4 regions of the Cryobacterium sp. TMS1-20-1 genome follow, and region 4 is predicted to be linked to each of the others. Evidence: predicted binding sites of a transcription regulator. Region 4 holds the regulator's gene; each other region holds the start of a gene.

Region 1 (7,109 bases), on a different contig from region 4:
GTCTGGCCTCTAGATGCATCTGTTCGAGCGGGGACACTGGCCTTTTAGCGCCGCTCAACCCCGACTGGGGTTCCATTCACCTTGTGTGTTTATGCAGAGCCACAAGCTCGGCATCGTTACGTATTACTAAATTATTTCTACCCGACGAATTACACCCCTGTCATTCATTCACAGGGTCTTCCAAGCTGCCGCGGTTTCGTCCGTCCTGCGGACGGCCAAAACCTTGCCCTCGATCGCCCTGCCGGGCTCCCGAGTTATGTTGCTTATTCAAGTAAAGCGGCGCGCTGCGCGCGCAATAGGATTCGTCCCATGGCTGAATATCTCCCATCCAATGTCCTGAATGACCGCGATCGACCGCGCGTACTGCTTGTTGCAACGCCTGCGGCCGAAGAAAGCACTTTCGCCTGGCTGTCGGCACGTTGCGGAACATACAGACGGGTCAACGCGCTGTTAGAGGTCGACCCGTCCGAATGGGATGTCTTGGTCACCGATCAGGCGTACACCACCATTCGCACAACGGATTGGGGTCTGGATGCCAGTTTGTGGGATCGGGTACCCGACCACCTTTTCATCTTCCGCACATTCAGGCCAGGGAATGGGCAGGCCGGAAGCCGATTTTTCGAATTCAACATTGAGGACGGCATGGCGGACAGTAGTCGTGCGTTGCGTCGGGTGGATTCAGTCCCCGGCCACCAGCTCAGACGCATCCAGGCGCTTCCGGAAGCAATCCAAGATCTCGTGAAGTCGACCCTCGTGCCAAGCGCCGAGGCTCGCTTACGGCAGTTCGGTATACAAGTGGACGGAGAGCAGCTCGCTCCAGCTGTACTCAACTTCAGACCATTTCTCGCTGGACCAGGCGATATATACCTCGCTGGCAGCTACGAGCGTCCGGGTGGTGCTGCCGTCTGGTTACTTCCCGACGACGCGAAGTCCCTTGAAAATTGGTTCGACATCGCCCTCGTTGAGTGGCACCTAAAGGACCGCCGCAGGTTTCCCAGCGTCCAAACTTGGCAGAGCAACCCCGACTGGGACACTCGCAAAGAACGGCTGGCGCGAGAGCAGTTGGAAAAACTCGACGCCGAGCAGGCTGAGGCGTTGAGCAGGTATGAAGCTCAGCGGAGTGTGGCAGCAACGGCACTAGAGGCCGAGCACGCGATTGCGAGTAGCGGGCCGAAGCATCTGCTGAACGGTCAGGACGACGAGCTTCAGGACGCGGCGCGCATTGCCCTTGAGCAACTCGGTTTCAAGGTCGAAGACATGGATCTTGTTTGGGATCCAAGAGAGCGCCGGGAAGACTTTCGTATACGCGACACAGACGCACCGGGGTGGGTCGCGATCGCGGACGTCACAGGAGTCTCAAAAGGCGCCCCCGGGTCCAAGCTCGCGACGATCTTGGGATACATCATGAAGTATCTGGTCGCCGACAAGCGTGAGCGTGAGCGTGAGCGTGAGCGTGAGCCAAGCATGTGGGTGATCGTCAATCAACTGTTTCACCGCGACCCGCTCACTCGGGGCGACCTCTATCGCGCGGATGACATTCAGACGCTCGTGACGCACAATGGAATTGCCCTCGATACAAGCGCGCTGTACGTCCTTTCTCAGTCGATCGAGCCTGGGAGCACCCGAGCCTCAGAATGTCGGGCTTGGCTGCGTTCGGCGCGAGGACAAATTACGGTAGCCGACGCGTACACGTGGATGGGCTCCCACCCATAGGCGCTGGACTTGAGAGGATGGATTAACAACTTGTGCCGTTGTCGATGTTGGTGAGGCCGCCCTTGCGCCAGGGCACGACGTGGTGCGCTTGGGTTAGCTGCGGTGGCACGGTGCAGCCGGGGATGACGCAGCCGCCGTCGCGGGCGGCCAATGCGCGGCGCTGACTAGCGGTGAAGAACCGGTTGCTGTCGCCGAGGTGCAAAACCTGACCCTTGTGGCCGAACAACACGGGCTGATACCCGCCGGCGCAGAGCAGCTCATCGACTTGTTTCACGGTGAGGGGTCCGTCGATGCCGTCGATCCAGCCTGCGCCGCGGCCGGCGAGGAGGTCGTTGATATTGATGTGCACGAGTACCGTCGGTGCCGCGCCGCCCATCGTTGGGGTGCCCGGCTGCCGGGCGGCCGCTTCGAACACCGCGCGGAGGATCCCGGCCTGCTTCTCACTGATCGAGCGGGTATCGGCGGGTTCCTGCGGGCAGGGGCTGAGGGCCTGGCCCGCGTTTGCTCCGGTCCGCTCGTCGTAGCCCTGTTCGTGGCCGATCGGGCCGTTCTCGTCGTCGGCCTGCCCGTGCTGGCCCCCGGTCTGCTCGCCGCTTTCGCAGTGCTCGACCGGGACGTCGTTCGAGGCCTGCGCGCCACGGTCATCGTTGGCGCCAATCGCGAGGACGTCGCTGGCGCTGCTATCAATGCTGGTGCTTGCTTTGCTGTCATTATCATCGCTGTCCGTGATGCCGTCGGTTTCATCGTTGTGCGTGCTGTCCGCATCGGAGAGTTCGCACGGTTCGGTCTTGTGGAAGGCGACCGTGGCTCGGGGTACCGCGCCGGGAACGGGGTTGGCTGCAGCGGAGAAGAGGTACGCGTCGAAGACGGTGCCGATGATGGCGCGGTCGAGGGTGGTCAGCCAGCCGTTCAGGCTGTAGCCGCCGTTATTCAGTCCACCGAAGGCGAACCAGCTACGCCGTTCCGCCGTGGCCTCGCCCGGAGCGCACCCGTCGGGCGCGAGGCGCGCCTGCCACGCGATGCCCTGCTGCCGGAGTAACTCCGGCGCAAATGCGATACCGGCACCGGGCAGTCCCTCGGTCTCCGGGGTAATGGTGCCGGACCCGCTCGCTACCAGGGAGCGCTCGACGCGGTCGAGGTCATCCACCAGCACCGAGGCGCGCAGGCCGTCGAGCACGGACACGATGACGCGGGCTTGCTCCACTCCGAGCTCCCCACCCTGCAACGCCTCACCCACCACGGGGTAGGTCGGTGCGAGGGGCCGGCCGAGCAGCATCCGCTCGCCGGCATTCTTGCCGAGCGACGCGCGCTGCCGCACCTCACTGCGGGACAACCGCGCCAGGGTGGACACCAGCACGAGGCCGCTTCGGCAGCCGAGCCGACGTGCCAGAGACACCGCGCCAGCCGCTTCTATCTCGGTCTGATCGGCCGTCTTTGCCGCAGCAGTCTTGGCAACGGACACATCAAGGTATTCGGAGCGGCGCAGCACATCCGTCGTGGACAGCACCCGGGCACCATCAACAACCCGGCCGACGCTCTCGAGGGCGAGCAATATGCTCAAGGATTCTTCATCACCCAGCGACCCGAACGATACCGAACTCAACGCTTTCAGGAGAATCTCCCGAGCCTGCCCGACCGCCACAATGACAGCATTCGAACTGGCCTCACCGGTGTTTTCCATGAACATGGGCGCCATTGCCTCCTTCGCAATGATTCTACTCTGAATCGAACACAAAAGCGAGAGCAACTCATTTTTTATTTATGCGGAGAAATTTCAAACTCCAGAGGTTTGATTCGCAGTTCTACGTGATTCACCATTGAATGAGCGGGAGTTTACTGGCGGCCATCATCTGAGGCGGGTGGTCAAGTTGATAGTAAATCGAATATATAAGTGAAACTTTTACACTGTTTGTTTATATGGCCAACACTGCGGAGTAATGCATTCCACGCCACACTTCGGGAGCGCTGAGACGCCCGGAAGTGGTGCGCTGGGAACGCCGCAGACCCGTGGCGTGCAGCGGCAAGGTGGAAGGCCGCGGTCTTCCCGTGAATCGTTTCCGACTTCACCGGGTTAGAGCAGCTGTCCATACCTGAACACCTGTTGGCACGGAGAATGGCGATCCCTTGCGGCTGTCCTGCTTGATGGTGTTTGATGCCAGTAGAGGAAACCATTTTCGGTGCCCAATTGGCAATATCGCCACAAGTGGTCGACCGAGCTTTCAGGGTGTGCTAAATTTGTACTTGTAGCGCGGGGTGGAGCAGTTCGGTAGCTCGCTGGGCTCATAACCCAGAGGTCGTAGGTTCAAATCCTGCCCCCGCAACAGATGCCCCCGGAACCCTTGGTTCCGGGGGCTTTTTTGTACCTTCCGTCCGCTGGGCGCCTGACTTTTGCTAATCGAAGTCTCGACAGGCTCGATCCAGGTCGTGGCGAGATCACTTTTGGGCAAGATGAGAAGGTCGGGAGCGAATCGGGCGCGTGACTGCGATTTGGATCGCGTACGTCGATTTCACGCTGGACAGGCGACAATTGATGCAACGAAGGTTGCAGACATGAAGAAGAACAGAAACTGGCTCGCCGCGCTCATCGTCATTCCCCTGGCGCTGGCAGGATGCACGGCCAATTCGGCAGACACGACGACCGCCGCATCCGCGGAGATTGTCATCGCCGTCGTCACGCACGGAACACCGGGCGACACCTTCTGGGACGTCGTCAAGAGCGGCGCGGAGCAGGCCGGCACCGACCTCGGGGTTACCGTCACGTACCAGGGCGATGGCGACCCGGTGAAGCAGAGCCAGTTGATCGCTGCAGCCATCGCCACGAATCCGGATGGCCTCATCGTCTCGATGGCCAACCCCGACGGCGTTCGGAATGCGGTTGAAAAGGCGGTCGCCGCTGGCATCCCGGTGATCACCATCAACTCCGGCGTTGATCAGTCCAAGGAATTCGGTGCCCAGACCCACATCGGTCAGAGTGAGTTCATCGCCGGCCAGGGCGCGGGCGAGCAGCTCGCCGAAGCTAGTGTCAGCAACGTCATCTGCGTCATTCACGAGGCCGGCAACACCGGGCTGGAAGAACGCTGCGATGGAGCAGCTGACACCCTCGGCGGCACGGTCACCAACGTTCAGGTTGACGTCACGAACATCGCGGACGCTCAGAACACCATCAAGAGCAGCCTTCTGGCCGACTCGTCCATCGATGGCGTGCTCACCCTGAACCCGGGCATCGCCGTCGCGGCCAGCCAGGCCATCGAGGAAGCCGCCAGCACGGCGCAACTGGCGACCTTTGATGTGTCTTCCGACGTCACCCAGTTGATACTCGACGACAAGATCCTGTTCGCCGTCGACCAGCAGCCCTACTCCCAGGGCTACCTCCCGGTGACCTTCCTCACCCTGCAGGCTCGCAACGGCGATGTTGTCGGCGGCGGTCTGCCGGTCTACTCCGGCCCCGGCTTCGTCACGAAAGACAACGCAGCCGAGGTCGCGAAGTTCGCGAAGAATGGAACGCGATGACCCGTACCGCACCCGCGGTGACTGATGAACGGATGATCGATGAAAGGCTCAAGCCAGCCGGTCTCATCATCACGCTGCTGCGCCGACCCGAGGTCGGCGCAGCAGTGGCCGCCCTCGCCATCTTTATCTTCTTCTCGGTCTCGACGCAGGCGTTTCTGACGCCTGCCGGCGTGGCCACCTGGCTCTACTCGGCATCGCTGTTCGGCATCATGGCCGTCGCGGTTGCCCTGCTCATGATCGGCGGAGAGTTCGACCTCTCCGCCGGTGCCATGGTCGGTACGACCGGACTGATCGTCGGAATCGTCACAACCGAGTGGGGCGTCACTATCTGGCTCGCCCTCGTGATTGCCCTGGCGATGGCCCTGGCCATCGGCGCGGCGAACGCCTTCGTGGTGATGAAGACCGGGCTGCCGAGCTTCATCGTCACCCTCGCCACCTTCTTCATTCTGCAGGGAGTGAACCTCGCGGTCACCAAGATCATCACCGGCACGGTGTCGATTCAGGGCATGAGCGACGTTCCCGGCTTCGATGCTGTCAAGGTGTTCTTCGGCTCCTCGTTCGCATTGTTCGGCATGGACGTGAAGATCTCCATCGTCTGGTGGATCGCGATAACCGCTCTCGCCACCTGGATTCTGCTGCGTACTCGATCCGGAAACTGGATCTTCGCGGTCGGTGGCCAGATCGAAAGCTCACGCCAGGTGGGCGTGCCGGTCATGAAGGTCAAAATGGGCCTGTTCATGACCACCGCCGGTGCGGGCTGGCTCGTCGGAATGCTCCAGCTGTTCGATGTCTCGACGGTGCAGGCCACGACCGGAATCGGCCAGGAATTCATCTACATCATCTGCGCTGTGGTCGGCGGATGCCTGCTGACCGGCGGCTACGGATCGGCCATCGGTGCGGCGCTCGGCGCTCTCATCTACGGCATGACCCTGCAGGGCATCGTCTTCGCCCAGTGGGATAACAACTGGCTCAAAGCATTCCTCGGTGGCATGCTGCTGCTGGCCGTGCTCGTCAACCTTTATGTACGCCGCCAGGCAGGAGTTCGCTCATGACGCCGGGAGACACATCCGCTGCCCCGCCCATTCTTGAGGTTCGGGATATCGGCAAGACGTATGGTTCGATTCTGGCGCTGCAGGGAGTATCGGCCTCGGTTGGAGCAGGTGAGGTGCTCTGTGTGCTGGGGGACAACGGTGCCGGCAAGTCGACCTTCATCAAGATCCTCTCCGGGGCGCACGCGCACACCCACGGCAAGCTTCTCGCCTACGGTGTCGAGCGCACCTTCGGCAGCCCGCGCGAGGCACTGGACCTGGGGATAGCCACGGTGTATCAGGACCTCGCCGTGGTTCCGCTGATGCCGGTGTGGCGCAACTTCTTTCTCGGCTCCGAACTGACGCGCGGGTTCGGCCCGTTCAGCCAGCTGGACGTCAAGGGGATGCGCCGGATCACCAAGGAAGAACTCGCCAAGATGGGCATCGACCTGCGCGATGTCGACCAGCCGATCGGCACCCTGTCGGGCGGTGAACGCCAGTCGGTGGCCATCGCCCGAGCCGTGTATTTCGGCGCGAAGGTTGTCATCCTCGACGAGCCGACCTCTGCTCTGGGAGTCAAACAGGCCGGTGTCGTGCTGAAATACATCGCTCAGGCCCGCGATCGCGGCCTCGGCGTGGTCTTCATTACGCACAACCCGCACCACGCCTACCCGCTCGGCGACCGGTTTCTGCTGCTGAAGCGTGGAACCAGCCTCGGCGGTTTCAAGAAGAGCGAGATCACGATCGAAGAGATGACCAAGCTCATGGCCGGGGGAGCGGAACTCGACGCTCTCGCCCACGAACTCGCTCGCGCCTAACCCGCTGGATCTACAAATAAGTCTGGCCGTCTGACCCTTC
Region 2 (7,109 bases), on a different contig from region 4:
CCGCATCGAGGGCTGGAAGCCGCGCATCCGCCAGATGATTCCGAGCTACGGCACCCGCTTGTCCGACGACCCCGCAGCTGCCGCCGCGTCCCTCGCCGCCACCGCTGAGGTTCTGCACCTCAGCAACTAGCACCCTCGCGCGAAAGCGCAAAAAGTGCCCGATTGAACCCTTCAATCGGGCACTTTTTGCACTCTCGCGGCCTGGTAGATGGGCGTTTCGTGAGAGTCACGTAGGAGGGGGCCGTCAACCCCGTCAACCCCGTCAACCCCGTGAAGGAGTGAGTGGGGCTACCTGACGGTCCCAAAGCGGCCCGGAGGCGGCAAGTGAACCCGAACAATGGCGTTTCGGATGCGGAGAACCTGCGCGTATCGCAACTCGGCATCCTCCAGCTCACACCCACCGAATGGCTGGTTCGAGATCCCGCACTACCGGACGGCGACCCGGCCGCCCTGATGGGAATCATCGAACAAATCGGGGGTGCCTACGGAGTGACCAAGCTCGGCGTGCTCAACACGCGCTGGTTCTACTCCTCGTTCGACCGCGCCCAATCCAGCTTTCTGGTGCCGGGTGCGCCCGAGCCTCCCGCCACATTTGGGCCGACCGAGCCCGTGAGCTCACGCGTCACCGACTAGCGCGCCCGTCGCCGAGTCGGTCGCTCTGATACACCAGGCGTTTGGCCCGCAACGCGACCCGGTGCCCAACCACGAGCCTGGCCCCATATCAAGGACGGGACTGGGACTAATCACCGGCGCGGGCGCCCGGGAGACCACCCGGCCGGACACCCCTACCGGGACTCCAGCCGGGGCGTCGGCGTCGTGGAGGATTTACAGGTCGTGGCCGTCGGCATCCGGGGTCGGATTTGCCTTGCGCTCCTCCTTCTTAATGGATGCCTCGGCCTGGTCGAGCAGACCGCTCACCTTGGTCTGCGCGACGGTGGCGGCGTCGCGCGCGATGCCTTCGGCCTGCGAGATGACCTTCTGGGTGCCGGGGTCGCCCCACATTTGGCGGGCCTTTGCGGCGATGCGGTCGTAGGCCTGGCGACCGGCCTTGGATCCGAGTACGAAGCCGGTCGCGGTGCCGGCGAGAAACAGAAACTTGCCCTTCATGGGGGACTCCTTGGGGTTAGGCGGTTGGTTCGGCGAGGTTGGGGGCTTCTCCATCGATATCGTGGCCGACCAGATCGGGGTTCGATGGGTTGTCGGCGGGGTCGATATCGTCGAGGTTCGGTTCGTTGTCGGGCTCGACCGGGCTGGCTGTGGCGGCTTCTCCGGCCGCAGAGCCGTCATCGCTCGGTGCGGGGCCGCCGGGACCGGTCTCGGCGCTGGCGACCGGAACGGCCGCTACGGTGCTTTCATCAGTTGAGCCGGCATGTTCCTGCGCCGGGCCGTCGGGTCCAACGAGCTGGTCGGGGTTTGTGGGAGTATTGGGCGGCTCAGGAATGTCCAGGGGTGGTTCTTCAACGGGGTCAGAGTCGTGGGTCACGGGCATACCTTTCTTATAGACAGCGGCCGGATCAGCTGAGCGGCACTCAAGTTATACCGCGAACGTGCGACATTCTTAAGCGTCGTTTCTCAAACATCGTCACCAAGTACGAGCGTGCGCAGTGCCGTCTCTGCCGAGACGCGGCCGGCCGGGTCTATGGTCTCGCCGGCGCGAAACAGATCCACGATGCGCGGGTCGACGTAGCTCGTGCGGGCGATCGCGGGGGTGTTGCCGAGCACCGCGGCCGCCTGCCGCATCGCTTCGGCAATGGCACGGGTGTCGGCGCGACGGTTGCGCGACGCCGCCCGCGGTTGCCGTGAAGCGGATGCTGCCGGCACGGCCCCAACGCCGGTCGCCGTCGCTGTAGTGCTGGGTTTCGTGCCGGCTCCGGCGGCGCCGTCCCTTGCCCCCTTCCCGGCGGTGCCGGATTTTGTCCCGCTCCCGGCGGTGCTGGCCTTCGCCCTGCTCCCAGCGCTGCCCGATTTTGTCCCCGCGTCGCTGCTCGCCTCATCCTCGTGCGTGGTCATGCCAGCCGCCGCCCTCAGATTCTGCGCGAGGCTCTGGGCCAGACTTTGGGCCGCAGCGGCCGTGCCCCGCAGGGTACGAAAGTCCTTCGCGCTGAACTCGCCGCCGGTGCGTTCCTTGATGAACGAGTTGATATCGGCGGCCGAGAGAGCACTCTCCTCCCCGTCGACCACCCAGGACAGTAGCGGGGCAGCCGGGCGCTCGCGCAGGCGGGCACGCAGATAGGTCGCGAGGTCAGCATCCGTTATCACGCCTTGAAATTGTTGGCCACTCTTGGCGGGAAAGTCCAGCCGCACCACGTCTCCCCGCACCGACACGTGCGAGCAGAGCAGGGTGGAGAGCCCGTGGCTACCGTAGTCGTCGGCATAACGCTCGCTGCCGATGCGCAACGAGGCGAGGTCGAGCATGCGAAATGCCGCGGCGAGGGCCCGCGCGCGCGGCTCGCTGTCCCCGCGCAAATCCCGGGTCACCTGACCACGCACCCGGGGCAGGGAGGCGGCCAGCTCCAACGCGCGCTCAAACTTGAGGCGGTCCTTTTGTTCGCGCCAGGCCGGATGGTAGATGTACTGGCGGCGCCCGGCCGCATCGAGGCCGATCGCCTGGATGTGCCCGTTCGGGTGCGGCGAGATCCACACGTCGGTCCAGGCGGGCGGAATCGCTAGCTCCGTGAACCGCTGCCGCAGCTGCTTCTCGGTGACCTTCTGCCCGGCCGGGTCGCGGTAGCTGAAGCCCGTGCCCGCGCGCCGCCGGGAATACCCCGGCCGGGTCGGGTCGCTGCGCCGCAGCCGGGTCACGCGGGTGCCGTCGGTGTGCGCATGCTGAAACAGTAGTGCGAATCGCCCTCGTCAGCACGAAAGCGGATGCCGCTGCCCGCCCATCGCCTGCCCGCCACGCTCTCGCTGGGGCCCGCAGCGCTGGCCGAGCTCGCGGCACTCGTGGCACCCCTGCGTCGGGGTGCCCGCGTCTCGAACGAGTGCCGCGACGCGCGTCCGCGACCGTTTCGGCGCGACGCGAGCTGCGGCATCCGCTTCAGTGCGGTTTTTTCTGGCATCACTTGCACTTTCCTAGAACTTGTGTTCGACTATAGCCATGCGGTGGAGCTCACAGGAACTACAGACCGAACAGGTCGGCGCCCTGCCCGGACTCGCCCGCCTGAATAACCTCGTACGCAGCGTGCAGACGCCCGAGTTCGCCGGAATCACGTTCCACGAGATCCTGTGCAAGTCGGCGCTTAACCACGTACCCGGTCAGAGCGCGCTGCCGTACGGCTACACGATCAACCCTTATCGCGGATGCTCCCACGCCTGCACCTACTGCTTCGCCAGGCCGACCCACCAGTACCTCGACCTCGACGCCGGCAAAGACTTCGATAGCGAGATCATCGTCAAGGTCAACGTGGCCGAGGTGCTGCGCAAGGAACTCGGCAAGCCCACCTGGGGGAGGCATCCGGTGGCGCTCGGCACCAACACCGACCCATATCAGCGCGCCGAGGGACGCTATCGACTCATGCCCGGCATCATCGCAGCCCTCGCTGACAGCAAAACCCCCATCTCCATTCTTACCAAGGGCACACTGCTGCGCCGCGACCTGGACCTGCTCGTCGAAGCGAGTGAGCACGTTCCAGTCGACCTGGCCATGTCAATTGCCATCTATGACGATGAGTTGCAGCAATCCGTCGAGCCGGGAACTCCCACGACGAAGGCTCGCCTCGCCACTGTGACCGCGGTGCGCGAACGGGGACTCGACTGCGGCGTCTTTCTCATGCCCATTTTGCCGTTCCTCACCGACACCCGCGCGCACCTCGATGAGGCGCTGCGGCAGGCCAAGGCGGCCGGAGCCACGAGCGTGCTCTACTCCGGCCTCAACCTCAAGCCCGCCGTCAAGGACTGGTACCTGCGCTGGCTCGACCGCGAGCATCCCGAGCTGGTTGCCCGCTACCTCGAGTTCTACGCCGGCGGCCAATACGCGCCCAAGGAGTACCGCACCTGGCTCGCCGCGCGCATCAAGCCGCTCATTCGCGCGCACGGCCTCGAACGCGGCATCGTCGACCCCGCGACCGGCGGCCTCCGCTCCAGCGCTCTCCCGTCTTCCCCAGAACGGATGCCCGCCGCCCGCCGGACGCCCGCCTTCACCCCCGCCCGTTCACCGGGCCCGGGCCCGGAAACGGGGCCCATGATGGATCATGGGCCCCGTTCCCTAAGGTGGGCCGGGAGCACGGAGGCGCCCCGTTCCCTGATCGCCGCCGAACTCCCGCCCGACTTGGCCCCGACCCTGTTCTGACCCCATCACTGCCTTCCCCGCACCCAACCCCTACCCACCCCGATGGCATACTTACCTATTGGGGGAAATATGTCTCTAGGGTTACCCGGCCACCTGGTCCAGCGCACGCTCGCACGCGCCATCGCACGGGCCGCGCACTGGTTCGCGCTGACCTGCTTTAGCGCCGCGATCCTGTCAGTCAGTATCCTGAGCCTCAGTACCCCCGAACTCTGGATCACCATCGTGGTTGTGGCCGCCATGGCAGCCCCGCTCATCCTCTTCACCCGGCATCGGCGCATCCCGCTGGCCGTTGCCTATCTGCTCGTTGGAACCCTCGGCGTTTACGTCTTCACAGCCACCGTGCTCGGCGTACCCGACGTATTCCCCGCGTCGAATATGTTCCTCGTCGCCCTGCCGAAGATGGCCCTCGTCATGGTCGGCGGCGCGGGATCCACCGCCCTCGCCGGCGTGCTCTGGAGCACCGCGGCGTTTCTGCTCGCCGAGGCGGCTGCGCTCCTCGCCATCGTCGGCGCGACCGTGCCCTACCAGCCCTACCAGCCCGACCTGTTCACCCTTTCGACCTACCTCGTACTCGTCGGGGTTATGGTGCTCGCCGGAATCGACCGCCGCGCCAGCAACGCCGCCCAACCCGCCATCCACCGCGCGGTGCAAGACGGCGCCAACCGCCAGCTGCGCGATGCCCTCGACACCCGCGCCATCGCTTTGCTCAACGACACGACCGTCTCCCAGCTCGTCGCGCTCTCCCTGGCCGAACCCGGCGCTCTCTCGCCGGGCCTCAAAGCCAGCCTGAGAGACACCCTGACCACCCTGCACGACACCAACTGGCTCGCCGATATCGACGCCCGCACGACCACGTCACCGCAGCCAACCGTCCACGAGCAAGCGCCAACACCAAGCCCGGCCTGGCGCTCCAGCGCCGTCTACACCGCCGTCGAACGCTGCCGTGATCGTGGGCTGAAAGTCGAGGTCACCGGCGACCGTGACGCCCTCGCTCGCCTCGACGCCGGCAGCGATCGCGACGTCGGCCTCGCCGTGCAGCAATGCCTCGTCAACGTCATCCTCCACGCCGGCATCGACTCCGCCGAACTCGCCATCGAGTCTGACCGCACCACTATTTCACTCCTCATAACGGATGCCGGCCGCGGCTTCACGGAATCGGAATCCGCTTCCGACCGGCTCGGTCTACGGCAGTCCGTGCGGCGACGTATCGAGCAGCTCGGCGGATCCGTGCTGATCTGGAGCCGCCCGGGCGCCGGCGCAAGCGTGCGACTGACCGTGCCGGCCGAAACCCCCAGCATCAAACCGAAGCCAACCCTGCCCACCCACCACACGCCGGTCCGGCCCGGCAGCCTCAACGCCAACCCGGCCAACGGCAACGCCACCCCCGCCCCCCGGAACCCCCGATGACCCGCGCGACCCCCACACCGCGCCGGCCGCGCGCACCGGCATCCGCTTCACAGCAGCGTCTCGACCCCATCGGTGGCCTGGCCGCCTGGCCGATCGCCCCGGTTGTCGCCCTGATCGTGGTGACCTACGCGATAGCCGCGACCGTGTCGCGTCCGCACGAAATCCAAATTGAGGAGCTCGCGGTCTCGGCCGTCGCCGCGCTCATTATCGCGGCCGCCGTGCTGGTCTGGTCGGCGCGCCCCGACCTGGCCCCGTTCACCCGCAGCCGTGCGATCGTCGTCGTGGCCCTCGGCCTGGTCGCCCACGTGCTCGCCGCGGCCAGCGCCTGGCAGTACAACGGCATGATCCAGGACGACTTCGCCCCGATCGGACTCGGCCTGCTGCTGCTCGCCCTCGCTCCGTTCCGGCCGTGGAAAGAAATCCTCGCGCTTGGCGGAATCTCAGCGATCATCGTCGGCGCCACCGCCCTCGGGCAATCGCCCTTTCTCGGCGTGCGAACCCCGCCCGCCCTGTTCGCGATCATCGCCATGACCCAGGTGCTCGCGCCCAGCCTCGCCGCCGCCGCGTTCTCGCGCCAGGTCGTCAATTCCATTCACCGTTGGCAAACGGATGCCCGCCGCGCGATCCGCGGGCGCACCGAGGAGAATCGCGACCTCCTCGCGCACGAGGTCGTCGACCATCGCGTCAAGAACCTCGGTGCAGATGTGCTGCCGTTCCTGGCCGATGTGCTCGAGCGGGATGCGCTCACCGCCGCCGACGTGAAGCGGGCCCGCTCCCTCGCTTTCCAGGTGCGTCGGGTGCTCGTGGCCGAAGTCGACCACACCTGGCTCGACGACCTGATCGAACGTGAGCGCGCCGGACTGACCGAGCGCGGCGTCAACCCGCTCTGCGTCATTGCCGACCTCGAGCGCCGAGCGACCGCCTTCGACTCCGACCAGCGTGCCGCCGCGGGCGCTATCCTCGTGGCGCTCTGCACCCTTAAGGGCTTTGATCCGACCAGCCTCGTCGTGCAAATCGACGGGTCCGGCCCCGCCCCCGCCGACACCGCCCAGGTCACCCAGGCCTTCGGTACCCGCGGAGCCCTCCCCACCCCGGCCACCGACACCACGACCATCGCCATCGTGACCGCCGCCCAGGAGCAAGCCGCCGCGCAGGCCCGCACCCAGGCCCAGGCACAAGCGCAGCTGAAGCCCCGATCGCGCTCGACCGGTGCACGCGCCGTCGACACCATCACCATCCAGGCCGGAATCTCGCTGCCCCCGTATCAGCGCCGCCGGGCCCTGCGCCCGTACCTCAGCGTGCTCCGCGCCGTCTTCTCCCAGGTGCGCGTGACCAGCCGGCATCCGCTTCTCACGCTAGAATTTGACGCTGACCGCAGCGGCTCAAACTCAACCAAAGGCATCTAATGGCGAAA
Region 3 (7,109 bases), on a different contig from region 4:
GTCGAGGTCGCCGCGCTCAGCGCCGAGACCGGGCGGCCCCTCACCTTGATCGCCGAATCCGACCTCAACGATCCGCGCCTCATCACCCCCCGAGAGGCGAACGGCTACGGCCTCGACGCCCAGTGGAGCGACGACTTTCATCACGCCGTGCACGTCGCCCTCACCGGGGAAACCTCGGGGTACTGCGCCGACTTCGAGCCGCTCGACGCCCTGGCCAAGGTGCTCACCCACGGGTTTTTTCACGACGGCAGTTATTCCAGTTTTCGGGAGCGCACCCACGGCCGCCGGATCGACCGAGAACGGATGCCCACCTGGCGGCTGGTCGTCGCATCCCAGAATCACGACCAGATCGGCAACCGGGCCGTCGGTGACCGGCTCAGCGCCCAACTGGATGTCGGCCAGCTCGCAATTGCCGCGGCGCTGACCCTGCTCGGGCCGTATACGCCAATGCTGTTCATGGGGGAAGAATGGGGGGCGACGACGCCCTGGCAGTTCTTCACCTCGCATCCCGAACCCGAACTCGGCACGGCAACGGCCACCGGACGCATCAGTGAGTTTGCCCGCATGGGCTGGAATCCGGCGCTCGTCCCCGACCCGCAGGACCCGGCGACGTTCGAGCGCTCCAAGCTCAATTGGAACGAACTGGCTGAGCCCGAGCACGCTCGACTGCTCGAGTTCTACCGTGCTTTGGCTGCGCTGCGCCGCACCCACGCAGATATCACCGATCCCCGGTTCGACCAGATCGCCGTCGAGGCGGATGCGGCCGAGGGGTGGCTGCGGCTGCACCGTGGCCGCACCAAGATTTTGATCAACCTCGGCGAGCGTTCGGCGCACATCCCGGCCGGCGGGGGAGAGGTCGTGCTGTCCTTCGCCGCCGCTGGCGATGCTGTGCAGGACCGACTGCCTAACGCCCTGCAGCTGGCTCCGCACTCGGTCGTCGTGCTGGCGTGATCTGTTCAAACGACGCGTTGGATCTGGCAAGATGGGGCTGCTGCCTCCAGTCGCAGCACACTCGATGGGGGACCACGCATGGGATCGTTTCTGGCGCCGACCACGGCGGCCGCGCTCGAGCGGGTGCTGACGCTGCAAACGGATACCGCTGGTTCGCCCCTGGATCGGCTGCGCGCCATCCGCTCGCTGCAGACCGCCCTCGAACAGGACCCGGCGACCCTGGCCGCTGTTCGCGGCGCCCTCGCTGCTGACGTGTCGTGGGACCAGATCGCTGATGCGACCGGACTCAAGCCTCCGGCGGCCAAATGGCGTTGGGGCGGCACCGACGACGAGATCAGCGCCCGCTTCGAAGCCGGCCGTAAACGATCCGTGCGGCCAAGCAGTGTGCCGACCGACCTCCCCGGTCTATCCGTCGCCGAGGCGGCGGCCGAACGCGGTGTGAGCGCTCAGGCGATTTACCTGCAGGTGCGGCGCGGCACCCTGGTTAGCCGCACGGTGACCCTGCCCGACGGCCGCAAGTACAAGCGGGTGTTCCCGGCCGGTACGACAGACCCCGATTCCAGCCCCGACCTCAACGGAGACGTCCCACAATGAACAGCATTCCCACTACTCTCACGATTGAGCATCGCGCCGACCGGGTGCACGTGCAGCTCGACCGGCCCGACGTGCGCAACGCCATCGACCAGACCATGATCGATGAGCTGCACGCAATTTGCGCTGAACTGGAGCAGCAGCCGCGTATCCTGATTATCAGCGGAGCGAACGGTGTCTTCGCCTCGGGTGCCGACATCGCCCAGCTGCGCGAACGGCGCCGCGACGACGCGTTGCTCGGCATCAACTCCGGGCTGTTCTCCCGCATTGCGAAGCTGCCGATGCCGGTGATCGCCGCGATCGACGGCTGGGCGCTCGGCGGCGGCGCCGAACTGGCCTATGCGGCTGACTTTCGCATTGCCTCCACGAGCGCCCGGATCGGCAATCCGGAGACAGCCCTCGGCATTCTGCCCGCTGCCGGTGCGCTTTGGCGACTGGCCGAGCTCGTCGGCGAGCCGGTGGCCAAGGAGATCATCCTGGCCGGACGCATTCTGAGCGCCCCCGAATGCCTTGCCGTGCATCTGGTCACCGAGGTGCACGACCCCGACGACCTGCTCGCTGCCGCCCACGCGCTGGCCGACCGCATCGCCGCGCAGGACCCGCTGGCGACCCGTCTGGCCAAGGAAGTTTTCCACGCTCCGCGGGCGGCGCATCCGCTCGTCGACAACGTTGCTCAGTCGATTCTGTTCGAATCCGAGGCCAAGTTCGCCCGAATGGATGCCTTCCTCGCCCGTCGCAAGCGCTAGCTGACGACCACGGCTAAAGCGGTGACAGTGCCGATAGCGATCGCAGCCCATTCCCTGAATACTCCCTCGTTGCGGCCACTATCGAATCGGGAGGCCACTCGCGTGCGGTTGCGACCCACTTGGATGTAGCCACGGCGAATTCAGGAAAGGGCCGGACTCGTTCAGCGCTGGACGCTGCGCCAACAGCACTGCTCCGCCACCTGGAACACACTTCAGCTCACGTGCTGGGACTGTCTTGGGACTGTCTCTTAAACGGTGGTTCCGGGCTGGGAGTGTTGGCCCGGTGGGTCTGGGCGGGTCGCCAGGTTTGGGACGGGTCCCACAGCAGTGGGCCGAGCACCTGGGGTCGGCCTTTGACCATGCGGATTTTCCACTCGTTTGTGTTGATGGTGTGGTGGTGGAACCAGCACAAGAGTGTTCCGTTTTCGATGTTGGTGGGGCCGCCCTGTTCCCAGGGGAGGACGTGGTGGACTTCGGTCCAGCGGGCGGGGATGGTGCAGCCGGGGATGATGCAGCCGCCGTCGCGGGCGGCAATTACCGCGCGCTGCTTGGCGGTGAAGCAGCGGATTTTGCTGCCGAGGTAGAGCACGTCGCGGTTCTCGCCGAAGAGGACCTGCTGGTAGCCGCCGGCGCAGATGAGTTCCTTCACCCGGCGAAACGACACGGGTGCTTCGATGCCGTCGATCCAGCCGACGCCGCGGCCCTGGTCGAGGTCGACGGCGTTGATGTGCACCATGACGGTGGGGGCGGCTCCGCCCATGGTTGGGGTTTTCGGGTCTCGTGCGGCCGCCTCGAGCACGGCGCGGAGGATATCGGCACGTTTCTCGCCCGCGGTGCGGCGGTCGCCGTCGAATCGGGGGTCGCCGGTGAATTGGTCGGCGCTGAATGGTCCCGTGCCGAAAGCGGCCGAGCCGGGGATGCTCTCCACCCCGTCGATACTGTCGATGCCGTCCAGCTCGGGCTTATTGCGGCTCTCGAGCAGTTCGGTGGGCACGAAGATGGGGCTGCGGGATCGGGCCGACAGGTAGGTGTCGAAGAGGGTGTCCATAACACCGCGGAGTTCGGGGGTGACGTCGGCGCGCAGCGGGTAGAGCCCGTTGCGGAGCAGACCGAACGTCAACGTGCTCTTCGCCTCCACGACATCGTCATTGGGGGCGGTGCCGTCGGGGTCGAGCCGGCCCTGCCATTCCATCGCTTGCGCCCGCAGGTAGTCGGGTGCGAAGCGGATGCCCGCGCCCGGCAGCCCCGCGGTTTCCGGAGTGATCGCTCCAGTCGCCGACGCGACCAGGGCGCGTTCGACCCGGTCAAGGTCGTCCGGACCGACCCGGCCCTGCAATGCGGTCAGGGTGGTGGCGATGATCTCCGCCGATTCCATCCCGAGGTCGCCGCTGACGAGCCCGTCGGCGATGACCGGGTACCGGGCGGGGACGGGCAGGCCAAGCGGAGTGCGCTCCACCGTGGTCTCGCCGAGCTTCAGGCGACGTTTGGCTTCACGGCCGGAGATGCCGGCGAGCTGGGTGATGAACTCGACCCGGTTGCGGCATCCGTTCCTGTAGGCCAACGAGCCGTTGCCGAGGTCAGTTTCGGCACGCGCACCAATGTCGGTGGTCGCCCGCAGCCTGGCCCCATCAACCTTGCGACCCAGCCTCTCCAGGGCTGCCAATACCGCGACCGCCTCGGAGTCGTCGAGCTGACCAAACCGCACCCCGTCCAACGCTCCCGCCAGAATCGCTCCGGCCTGGGCAATCACCGCCACCCGAGAACCTTCAGGCTCCGGGATCGAACCGGCTGCTGCTGGCGGGGCGGTGAGGGTCATGGCGTCGGCGCCTCCTTCATCCATAATTATATCCCGAAAAGCGCATTAACGCGAGGGAATCTCACTTTATTCTGACAAGGAATCAGAAATATTTTTGACTGGTCCAGTGCACCTGCCGATCATGTTGCGCCACTTGCGCTGGGCGATTCCCCGAGGCTGGAACTGGCCGCATAAGCGGGTGAATTGCTACGTCACTCGGCGGAGCAACCATTTACGCGCTTTCGCGACCTGGAGCTGGCAATCAGGCAGGTCGGAGCAACCGGCCCGTCCGTGATTGGACCGGATGAGTGCGACGGCGGACGTCTCGGCCCGCACGTGATCGGGGGAGCTCGAACGTTCCCGGGACCATGATGGTGACGAGTCCGGTCGTGGCCGTTATCGGCGGATTGGTCGTGCGGGGCGGGGTCGTCGCCGTGATCGCTCTGCTCGGTGATGACGCGCAAGACTCGTCAACAGCCGTCCTGATTGCGGTGATCCTCGGTGTGATTCTGATGTTCACACTGGGCTTTGTGCAGGTTCGAGTGAGCGTCGACAAACGCGGGCTGCGCGTGGTGTCGCGGCTCCTGGGCATCCGTTTGAAGCAGCTGCCGCTCGATCAGGTGGAATCAGCGTTCGCCGAGACCCTAAGCCCGCTGCGGTCGGGCGGCTGGGGCTACCGCCTGACGAGCGGGCGCACGGCCGTGGTGATGAGGGGCTGCCCGGGCCTCGTGGCCAACCAACGTCGCGGCACCCAGTTCGCCGTGACGGTCGACGACCCGGAAGCCGCAGCCGCGCTACTGACGGCACTCAGTGACGGGAATCCGCCCACAATCTGCAGGCGGGGCCCACCTTAGGGAAGTGGGCCCATGATCCATCATGGGCCCACTTTCCGGGCCCGGGCCCGGAAAGAAGTATGGGCCCCGAGATGGGTTACGGGTCCACCGTGCGAACTCGGGCCCAGTTTCAGAGCCGAGCCCGCGCTCCGGGCCCGGGCCCGGGACTGACGGGCCCCAAACAGACCAGGCCCCGAACTGACGGGCCCCAAACAGACCAGGCCCCGAACAGACGGGCCCCGAACAGACCAGGCCCCGAACAGGGTCGGCCACGCCAGCAGGCTCAGTGGGCGCGGGCGACCTCGTAGCCGCCGGCGGAGTAGATCGTGGTGAACACCACACCGCGGTGCAGGGCCTCGGCGACGACCTGCGCAGACGTCCATTCTCCGGGCAGGCCGCCCGCCGCAAGGTCGATCACCAGATAGTCGGGGAGCGGATTCTGGTTGCCGAGCCAGTAGACATCCGTTCGTTCCACCAGGTAATTCATCAGCCCGATATCAGATTCGACCCGGGCGCCGTCGGGCACAACGGAGAGGGCGGCCTGCGCGGAAGCGGCGCGATCCGTCGAAAAATTGGCCGACACATTCGTCAGCTTGAACAGCGGCAGCGTCGTCGCGAGCACCAGACCGGCGACGATCGAAACGGATGCCGCCCGCCGCCCGAAACCGCGCAGCCAGCCCCGCCGACTGATGCGCACGAGCACAATGCCATCGAGCGCGGCGGCAAACACGATGGGCATGAGCACGGCGCTGTACTGCCAGGTTGGACCCCAGTAGCCCGAGTTATCGGACAGAAACCGCCAGGCCAGCGTCGGCAGCAGCACGAGGGCGAGCGGCGAGCGCACCGCAATCACGCCGCCGACCACGAGAAGCAGCAGCAGCGTCACCCCCTTCTGCGGCTGCAGCAACGCGGCCGGATCGCTGAGAATAGCGGGCAGGTCGATGCTGCTCGAGTAGGCCCAGGCGCCGTTCGGATTGAGCAGCGGCAGAATCACGAGGCTCGCGAGCGCAAACCAGCCGATACCCCAGACGGCGAGCCACACTCCAAACGGATGCCGGCTGCGCACGGCCAGCACGATGCCGAGGGCGGCAACGGTGAGGCCGAGGTCCTCCTTGACGAACACGAGCGGCATCGCCCAGAGCAAGCAGGCCACCCACTTACGCAGCAGAAACGCGGTCAGTGACAGCGCGAGGAGCGGCACGGCGAACGCGATCTCGTGAAATTGCGCCTCTACCGCGCCCTGCAGGCCCCAGCTGAAGGCGAAAGCCAGCCCGAACAGCGTGCCGGTCACCGGCCCGAGCAATCGCATTGCGCCGTAGGTCAGGGCCGCAGCGGCGAGACCGAACAGCGCATTCTGCACGACCAGCAGCGTGAAGGCGTGCGGAAAGATCGCGAAAATCGGGGCGAGCAGCACCAGGAGCGGATGAAAGTGGTCACCCAGCAGATTGAATCCGTCGCCCTTGATCGTCACGATTGGAGCCTCGAGCGCGGCATACTGCCGGGCCAGCTGGGTGAAGATGCCGAGGTCCCAGGACGGAGCGGCGAAACTGCGCCACTGCAGCGCCGACAACACGGTGTACGCAGCGGTCGCCACGAGTCCGACGGCCGCGGGCAGCAGAATGGGCCGCCGCGTGCTTGGCCGAACCGGTCCCACGCGCGATCCCCTCATCCGTCAACGCTAACGCACCGGCACCCAGCACCGCCTTCTGCACCGCCTTCAGTACCGCACCAGGTCGGCGCCCACGTAGCGCCGTCAGCGCCGTCAGTACCGTCGCCCCCACCGGTGCCCGCGCGCCGATGGCAGCGACGCGGCGTCCAGACCGGGCCGGTGCGCACCGCAGCATCCGGGTAACTGAGGTTTTATCGCAGCACAGGACCTTTGGCACTGTTTCGGGGCCGGGGCGCGGAGCAGACTAAGGGCGTGCAGCCGACAACAACACCTCTGGAGATCGCATGACCATGACTTGCCCCTTCTGCCGGTCCCCAGCCCGGCTCAGCCCGAATCCGGCCCACGCCGAGCGCACCTCGCTCCCGATCTACCTGCTCAAATGCTCGGGATGCGACCACACCAGTGTGCGCGTCTCTCCGGATCTTGGCGCGTTCGCGTCCCGCGCCGCCTCGGTCAGCGCCTGAGGTTCTGACTCTCGCTGGGAACCCGATCCTCAGCGAGCGCGGCCGCACGCTGCCCCAAAT
Region 4 (7,109 bases):
TGACCAGCCCGAACCGGTTGCGCCGAATTCTGCAGCTCTCCGGGGAGAAGCTGCCGGCCGGCCTGTCCATCGACCTTGAAGTCGAACCGACCGAGGAAGGGCAGCGCCAGATCGGCATCGACTACGCCGTGCGCCTCGGGCAGGATGTGCTTGCGGGCGGCGCCCCCGGACTCCACCTCTACGCCTTCAACCAACACGACACAGTGCTGCAGGTTCTCGAGGGGTGTGGGGCGCTTCCGGTGCCGGCAGTAATGCTTTAGGCCTCACGCCCGCTTCAGCGTGTAGGCCGCGAACTCGTTCGTTATTTTGCGCCATTCCAACGACCAATCTCCAGTGAAGGAATCTCCATGCCCATTTCACCCGCATTTCCCACCGGTACCATCCTCGGCTACCCGCGTATCGGTCGCCGGCGCGAGCTCAAGAAGGCCGTCGAAGCGTTCTGGTCTGGGGCGATCGACGCGGTCGCTGTGGAGAGCGTGGCCGCCGAACTGCGCTCGGCCACCCGGGAACGGCTCGTTGACCTCGGGCTCGGCCGCGCCGACTCGTCGATCCCCGAGTCGTTCTCGTACTACGACCAGGTGCTGGACACCATTGTCGCCGTTGGAGCGATTCCCACCCGGTTTGCCTCGCTCGTCGGTGCTGATGGAACCATCGACCTGGCCGGGTATTTCACCCTGGCCCGCGGCGAGGGCGAGAACCTGCCGCTTGAGATGACCAAGTGGTTCGACTCGAACTACCACTACCTCGTGCCCGAGATTGGCCCGGAGACCGTGTTCTCGTTGGCCGGTGACCGCATCGTGCGCGAGTTTCTCGAGGCCAAGGCGGCCGGTTTCCTCACCCGTCCGGTGCTCGTCGGTCCGGTCACCTTTCTACTGCTCAGCAAGGCCAGCGATGAGGCGCCAGCCGGGTTCTCCCCGCTGTCCCGGCTCGACGACATCCTTCCTGTCTACGCAGCGCTGCTATCCCGGCTAGCGGATGCCGGCGCCGACTGGGTGCAGCTCGACGAGCCGGGACTGGTCAGCGAATCGATCGATGTGCCACGCGGGGACACGCTGGCGGCGGTCGCATCCGCTTATGGCGTGCTCGGTCGGCTCAGTGGCCGCCCCGCCCTGTTTGTCGCGGCGCCCTACGGCAGTCTCGATGATGCCCTGCCGGTTCTTGCCAGTACTACCGTCGAGGCGATCGGCCTCGACCTGGTTCGGGGCACCCTGCCGCAGGCAGTGCCCGGGCTGGCCGCCAAGACCCTCGTTGCCGGGGTGATTGACGGGCATAACATCTGGCGCGGCGACCTGGCAGGCGCTTTCGAGCGCGCCGAGAGCGTGCGCGCGCTGTCCGACTCCGTCACCGTATCCACCTCAACGTCGCTGCTGCACGTGCCGCACGACGTGCTGGATGAGACCTCGTTGCCGCTCGACCTGACCAGCTGGCTGGCCTTTGCCGACCAGAAGGTGGGCCAGGTCGTAACCCTCGCGCTCGGCCTCGCTGAGGGGCAGGCGGCCATTGCCAATCCGCTCGCGGATGCCGCTGCCGCGCTGACCGCGCGTCTCGCCGCTCCGGGGGTGCGCGACGGTTCGGTGCGAGCGCGTTCGGCCGCACTCACCGACGCCGATTTCACCCGTGGTGCCTACGCCGATCGCCTGACTGCTCAGAATGTTGCGCTGCAGCTGCCGTCGCTGCCCACGACCACGATCGGATCCTTCCCGCAGACCGCAGACATTCGCCGGGCACGCGCCCAGTTTCTCAAAGGAAACCTGCCAGCCGATGACTACCGCGACCTGATGCGCGCCGAGATCGGCCGCGTCGTCGCCCTGCAGGAAGAGATCGGACTCGACGTGCTCGTGCACGGGGAACCCGAGCGCAACGACATGGTGCAGTATTTTGCTGAGAACCTCGACGGGTTCACCGTGACCGAGAACGGCTGGGTGCAGTCCTACGGCAGCCGCTGCACCCGGCCATCCATTCTGTGGGGCGACGTCTCGCGCCCGGCCCCGATCACGGTGGACTGGTCGGTGTACACGCAGAGCCTGACAGCCAAGCCGGTCAAGGGCATGCTCACCGGACCGGTGACCATTCTGGCCTGGTCGTTCGTGCGTGACGACCAGCCGCTTGGCGAGACCGCTCGCCAGGTCGCCCTTGCCCTGCGCGATGAAATCGGCGACCTGGAAGCTGCGGGCATCAAGATCGTTCAGGTCGACGAGCCGGCCTTGCGGGAGCTGCTGCCGCTAAAGAAGAAGGACCACGCCGACTACCTGGACTGGTCGGTCGGCTCCTTTCGGCTGGCCACGGCCGGGGTCGCGGAAGCGACTCAAATTCACACGCACCTCTGCTACTCGGAGTTCGGCGTCGTCATCGAGGCTATCCGCAACCTCGACGCCGACGTCACGAGCATCGAAGCGGCCCGCTCGCGCATGGAGGTGGTCCAGCAGATTGAGGCCGGCGGGTTCAACCACGGCATCGGGGCCGGCATCTATGACATCCACTCGCCGCGAGTACCCAGTGTCGACGAGCTGACGACCCTGCTGGACACCGCCCTGGAATCCATCCCCGAACGCCAGGTCTGGGTGAACCCGGACTGCGGGCTCAAGACGCGTGGCTACGAGGAGACGGTGCAGTCCCTGCACAACATGCTGGCTGCGACCCGGGTGGTGCGCGATCGCCGCGCTGCCGATCTGAGAGCTAGCCTCACCCGGTAGCTCACTCGCGTACCTGGCGCCAGCCGGCAGTCTTCAGGCCCGATCACCGGTTAGTGGTCGGGCCTCGCGCCGTGCTTCTGTTCTCTTCTTTGCTTGAAGGTGACTCGCTAGACCGAGCGCAATACGGCGACGACCTTGCCGAGGATGTCGGCGTAGTCGCCGACGATGGGCTCGAAGTTACTGTTGCGCGGCAGCAGCCAGGTATGGCCGTCGCGCTTGCGCAGTACCTTCACGGTGGCCTCGTTGTCGAGCATGGCCGCCACGATTTCGCCGTTCTCCGCGGTCTTCTGCTGGCGAACGACAACCCAGTCACCGTCGCAGATCGCCGCATCGATCATCGACTCACCGACGACCTTGAGCATGAACAGCTCCCCCTGGCCGACGAGCTGGCGGGGGAGCGGGAAGATCTCGTCGATCTGCTGATCTGCCGTGATCGGAATGCCGGCAGCGATTCGACCGACGAGGGGAACCATCGCAGCGTCGCCGACCTGCACGCCCGGGTGAAAACTGTCCTGGTCGCCGGTTCCGACGTCTTCGGGCGCGCGTTGAATCTCGATGAGTACCTCGAGTGCGCGAGGACGATTCGGGTCACGACGCAGATAGCCGCTCAGCTCAAGCTGGTTGAGCTGGTGAGTCACGCTCGATAGCGAGGCGAGGCCGACGGCGTCACCGATCTCACGCATGCTCGGCGGGTAGCCGCGCGAGCTGACCGAACGCTGAATAACGTCGAGGATGGCGAGCTGGCGCGGGCTCAAACTCTTGCGGCGCCGAGTGCCGCCCTTGTCGCGGGTACCGCCGGTGCTTTGTGTCACGAGAAGCGCTCCTTGCGTCGGTCCCGCGCGGGTTAGAGGACGTCTCGCGGGAATGTCGGTGGTGTCTGGTTGAGTAGCAATCAAGCAATTGACCTATCGAAAGTTTATCCAGTTCTCGGCCTTGAAACAAACACTTATTCGAGTGTGTTGCGTGATTTTCCGGGCAGAGACGAGAAAAAGCTTGCATGTTCGATTGTTCGAAGTTATATTCGGAACATAGTTTCGTATTCGGTCCTCCCGGCCGAGGGCCGAATACGAGACTCGCAGCCCGCCTACCTTGGAGGTTTGACATGACCACAGCATTTGCTCCCGCAGTTTCTCTCCCGCCCGTCACACGTCTTCGCCTCACCCGGCGTGGGCGAGTCGTCTTCACCACGCTCGCCGCATTGCCGGTCGTTCTGGGCGCCCTTGTATTTGCCGTCAATGGGGGAGCGGTGGGCGCCTCTGGGGCCGCCACCGGCATCGATCTCGTGTCGTACACAACCGACTCCGGCATCGTGGCCACGTTGGCCTATTCACCGACCGACGTCGGTTCAGCCCGATTCATCACGGTCGAACCCGGCCAAACTCTCTGGAACCTTGCTGAAGAGAACTTTCCCGCCGCCGACCCGCGCGACGTTGTCGCCGATATCAAGCGCATCAACGCCCTGTCGGTGGAAACGCTGCAGCCGGGCCAGCGCCTGGAAATCCCCGCCAACTCCTAAGTAGTGATGGGCAGCAGTACGGGGCCCTAGCATGGAGAGGGTGACCAGTCTCGAAGATCTTCCCCTCCGCACCAACCTGCACGGCCTGACGCCCTACGGTGCTCCGCAACTGCATGTTCCAGTGGCCCTGAACGTGAACGAGAACACGCACCCCATTCCTGAAGCGGTGGCCCGCGACATCCTCGCCGGCCTGGCCGAGGCCATCCGCTCGGTGAATCGGTATCCCGATCGAGAGTTCACCGCCCTGCGCGAGGCGCTCGCCCGCTACCTCGGCGAAGGACTGACCGCCGAGAATATCTGGGCGGCCAACGGCTCCAACGAGGTGCTGCAACAAGTGCTGCAGGCTTTCGGCGGACCGGGACGCAGCCTGCTGGGCTTTGCCCCGACCTACTCGATGTACTCGATCCTCGCGTCGGGAACCGACACCACCTGGATTGCCGGTGCCCGCGACGCTGACTACGAGCTGTCGCCAGCGACCGCCGTGAGCGAGATCACGCGTACCAAGCCCGATATCGTCTTTCTCTGCTCGCCGAACAACCCCACCGGTACGCCGCTCTCCCTCGAGACCATCGCCGCTGCCTATGACGCGACCGACGGCATCGTCGTGGTCGATGAGGCCTACGCCGAATTCGCTCCGGTCGGCACCCCGAGCGCGCTCACCCTGCTGCCTGGCCGGGAACGCCTGCTCGTCTCCCGAACGATGAGCAAGGCCTTCGCGTTCGCCGGTGCCCGTGTGGGCTACCTGGCTGCCGATCCGGCCGTAACGGATGCCCTGCGTCTGGTTCGCTTGCCGTACCACCTCTCGGCCCTGACCCAGGCGGCCGCAAACGCGGCCCTGGCGCACAGCGTCGAGATGCTCGCGATGGTCGATGACATTCGTGGGCAGCGCGATCGACTCGTTGTCGAGCTTGCGGGCCTGGGCTATGCCCCGCACCGCAGCTGGAGCAACTTCGTACTGTTCGGGGGAGTAGCCGACCCGCACGAGACCTTCGAGGCGCTGCTGGCTGAGGGAATTCTCATTCGCGATGTGGGCATCGCCCACCACCTGCGCGTGACCGCCGGCACCGAACAGGAGACGACCCTGTTCCTCGACGCCATCGCCCGACTTGGTCGCAGTGGTGGCCCCGGTCAAATTGCGCCCGCCCAAGCCGAATAAACTAGGTCCATGAGCTCACCTGCTGACATTCCCGCACCCCGCGTCGCACACCTGCAACGGGAGACGAGTGAATCCAGCATCGACCTGTCTCTGAACCTTGATGGCACCGGCGTCAGTGACATCCGTACCTCGGTTCCGTTCTTCGACCACCTGCTGACGGCGTTCGCCAAACACTCCCTGACCGACCTCACGGTGCGCGCCTCCGGCGACATCGAAATCGACGTGCACCACACCATCGAAGACGTCGGAATCGTGCTCGGTCAGGCCATTCGTCAGTCCCTTGGTGACAAATCGGGCATCTCCCGTTACGGTGACGCTCTCGTGCCCCTCGACGAGGCGCTGGCCCAGGCCGTGGTCGACATCTCCGGCCGCCCCTACCTCGTGCACACGGGCGAACCGGCCGGTTTTGAATTTCACCTCATCGGCGGACATTTTACCGGCTCCATGGTGCGTCACGTCTTCGAAGCGATTACTTTTCACGCCTGCCTGACCGTGCACGTGACCCTGCTTGGCGGGCGCGATCCGCACCACATTGCCGAGGCTGAATTCAAGGCCTTCGCCCGCGCCTTCCGACTCGCCAAGGCCCTCGATCCGCTGGTGCACGGTATTCCGTCGACCAAGGGAGCCCTATGACGAAGGTTGTCGTCTTCGACTACGGAACCGGAAACGTGCACTCCGCGGTCAAGGCGCTCGAGTTGGCCGGCGCCGAGGTCACCCTCACGAGCGACCGCACGACTGCATTGGAGGCCGACGGTCTCGTCGTGCCCGGAGTTGGAGCGTTCAGCGCCGTGATGGCAGCGCTCAAGTCCGTTCGCGGTGACGACATCGTCGACCGTCGTCTGGCCGGCGGCCGCCCGGTGCTCGGAATTTGCGTCGGCATGCAGGTCATGTTCGAGCATGGAGTGGAACGTGGCGTGGACACCGAGGGGCTCGGCGAATGGCCGGGAACGGTCACCGAGCTTCCCGCGAAGATCCTTCCGCACACGGGCTGGAACACCGTCACGAGCGCACCGAACTCTGAATTGTTCCGAGGCATCGAAGACGAGCGGTTCTACTTCGTGCACTCCTATGCCGCGCAATCCTGGACGCTTGAGGTCATGCCGCCGTTCCCAGAGCCCCGGCTGACCTGGGCCGATCATGGGGCGCCGTTCCTGGCCGCGATCGAGAACGGACCGCTCAGCGCCACCCAGTTTCACCCGGAGAAATCGGGGGAGGCAGGCATCCGCTTGTTGAAGAACTGGATCGGCACGCTGCACCGTTAGCCCGGCGAGCCTAGACTTCACAGTCCCATCCGCATCACAGCCACAGCCCCTGCAATTGGTCGCACAGCGCGACCGCACCAATCAAGGACACCAATGAGTGAGTTCAACAAGACACCGAGGCTCGTCCTCCTGCCCGCCGTCGATGTGGCCGGCGGCAAGGCGGTTCGCCTGACCCAGGGCGAGGCCGGCACGGAAACGAACTACGGTGACCCCGTCGACGCCGCGGCCGACTGGGCCAGGCAAGGTGCTGAGTGGATTCACCTCGTCGACCTCGACGCGGCCTTCGGCCGTGGCAGCAACACGGGTGTGATCAAGAAGGTCATTCGTCAGGTCAAGGGCGTGAACATCGAGCTCTCCGGCGGTATCCGCGATGACGAATCGCTCGAAGCGGCACTGACCACCGGCGTTAAACGCATCAACCTCGGCACCGCAGCGCTGGAAAACCCGGAGTGGGCGGCGAGCGTCATCGCACAATACGGTGA

The links. Region 4 encodes LexA, which represses DNA repair genes until DNA is damaged. Its sites were predicted from a motif close to TCGAACANNTGTTCGA; they were not measured.
Region 1: the regulator LexA is predicted to act here: its motif matches at 3,593-3,608, upstream of E3O45_RS06460 (HNH endonuclease signature motif containing protein).
Region 2: the regulator LexA is predicted to act here: its motif matches at 3,074-3,089, upstream of E3O45_RS08080 (Rv2578c family radical SAM protein).
Region 3: the regulator LexA is predicted to act here: its motif matches at 4,187-4,202, upstream of E3O45_RS01445 (HNH endonuclease signature motif containing protein).

Annotation. Positions count from the first base shown of each region.
Region 1 is NZ_SOGF01000027.1:455-7,563, forward strand. It holds gene E3O45_RS06455 (hypothetical protein) at 310-1,713, shown strand; gene E3O45_RS06460 (HNH endonuclease signature motif containing protein) at 1,736-3,409, opposite strand; tRNA gene E3O45_RS06465 (tRNA-Met) at 3,961-4,034, shown strand; gene E3O45_RS06470 (sugar ABC transporter substrate-binding protein) at 4,264-5,223, shown strand; gene E3O45_RS06475 (ABC transporter permease) at 5,220-6,275, shown strand; gene E3O45_RS06480 (ATP-binding cassette domain-containing protein) at 6,272-7,069, shown strand.
Region 2 is NZ_SOGF01000037.1:35,179-42,287, reverse strand. It holds gene E3O45_RS08105 (malate:quinone oxidoreductase) at 1-130, shown strand, start outside; gene E3O45_RS08100 (hypothetical protein) at 325-633, shown strand; gene E3O45_RS08095 (hypothetical protein) at 826-1,107, opposite strand; gene E3O45_RS08090 (hypothetical protein) at 1,124-1,483, opposite strand; gene E3O45_RS08085 (DNA topoisomerase IB) at 1,573-2,802, opposite strand; gene E3O45_RS08080 (Rv2578c family radical SAM protein) at 3,098-4,288, shown strand; gene E3O45_RS08075 (sensor histidine kinase) at 4,358-5,695, shown strand; gene E3O45_RS08070 (hypothetical protein) at 5,692-7,101, shown strand; gene E3O45_RS08065 (thymidine kinase) at 7,101-7,109, shown strand, end outside.
Region 3 is NZ_SOGF01000010.1:64,676-71,784, forward strand. It holds gene treZ (malto-oligosyltrehalose trehalohydrolase) at 1-951, shown strand, start outside; gene E3O45_RS01435 (hypothetical protein) at 1,030-1,545, shown strand; gene E3O45_RS01440 (enoyl-CoA hydratase/isomerase family protein) at 1,542-2,288, shown strand; gene E3O45_RS01445 (HNH endonuclease signature motif containing protein) at 2,506-4,104, opposite strand; gene E3O45_RS01450 (hypothetical protein) at 4,452-4,937, shown strand; gene E3O45_RS01455 (DUF2079 domain-containing protein) at 5,200-6,585, opposite strand; gene E3O45_RS17375 (hypothetical protein) at 6,870-7,049, shown strand.
Region 4 is NZ_SOGF01000025.1:29,205-36,313, reverse strand. It holds gene E3O45_RS05615 (methylenetetrahydrofolate reductase) at 1-260, shown strand, start outside; gene metE (5-methyltetrahydropteroyltriglutamate--homocysteine S-methyltransferase) at 348-2,693, shown strand; gene lexA (transcriptional repressor LexA) at 2,801-3,505, opposite strand; gene E3O45_RS05600 (LysM peptidoglycan-binding domain-containing protein) at 3,796-4,209, shown strand; gene E3O45_RS05595 (histidinol-phosphate transaminase) at 4,241-5,365, shown strand; gene hisB (imidazoleglycerol-phosphate dehydratase HisB) at 5,375-5,998, shown strand; gene hisH (imidazole glycerol phosphate synthase subunit HisH) at 5,995-6,627, shown strand; gene priA (bifunctional 1-(5-phosphoribosyl)-5-((5-phosphoribosylamino)methylideneamino)imidazole-4-carboxamide isomerase/phosphoribosylanthranilate isomerase PriA) at 6,721-7,109, shown strand, end outside.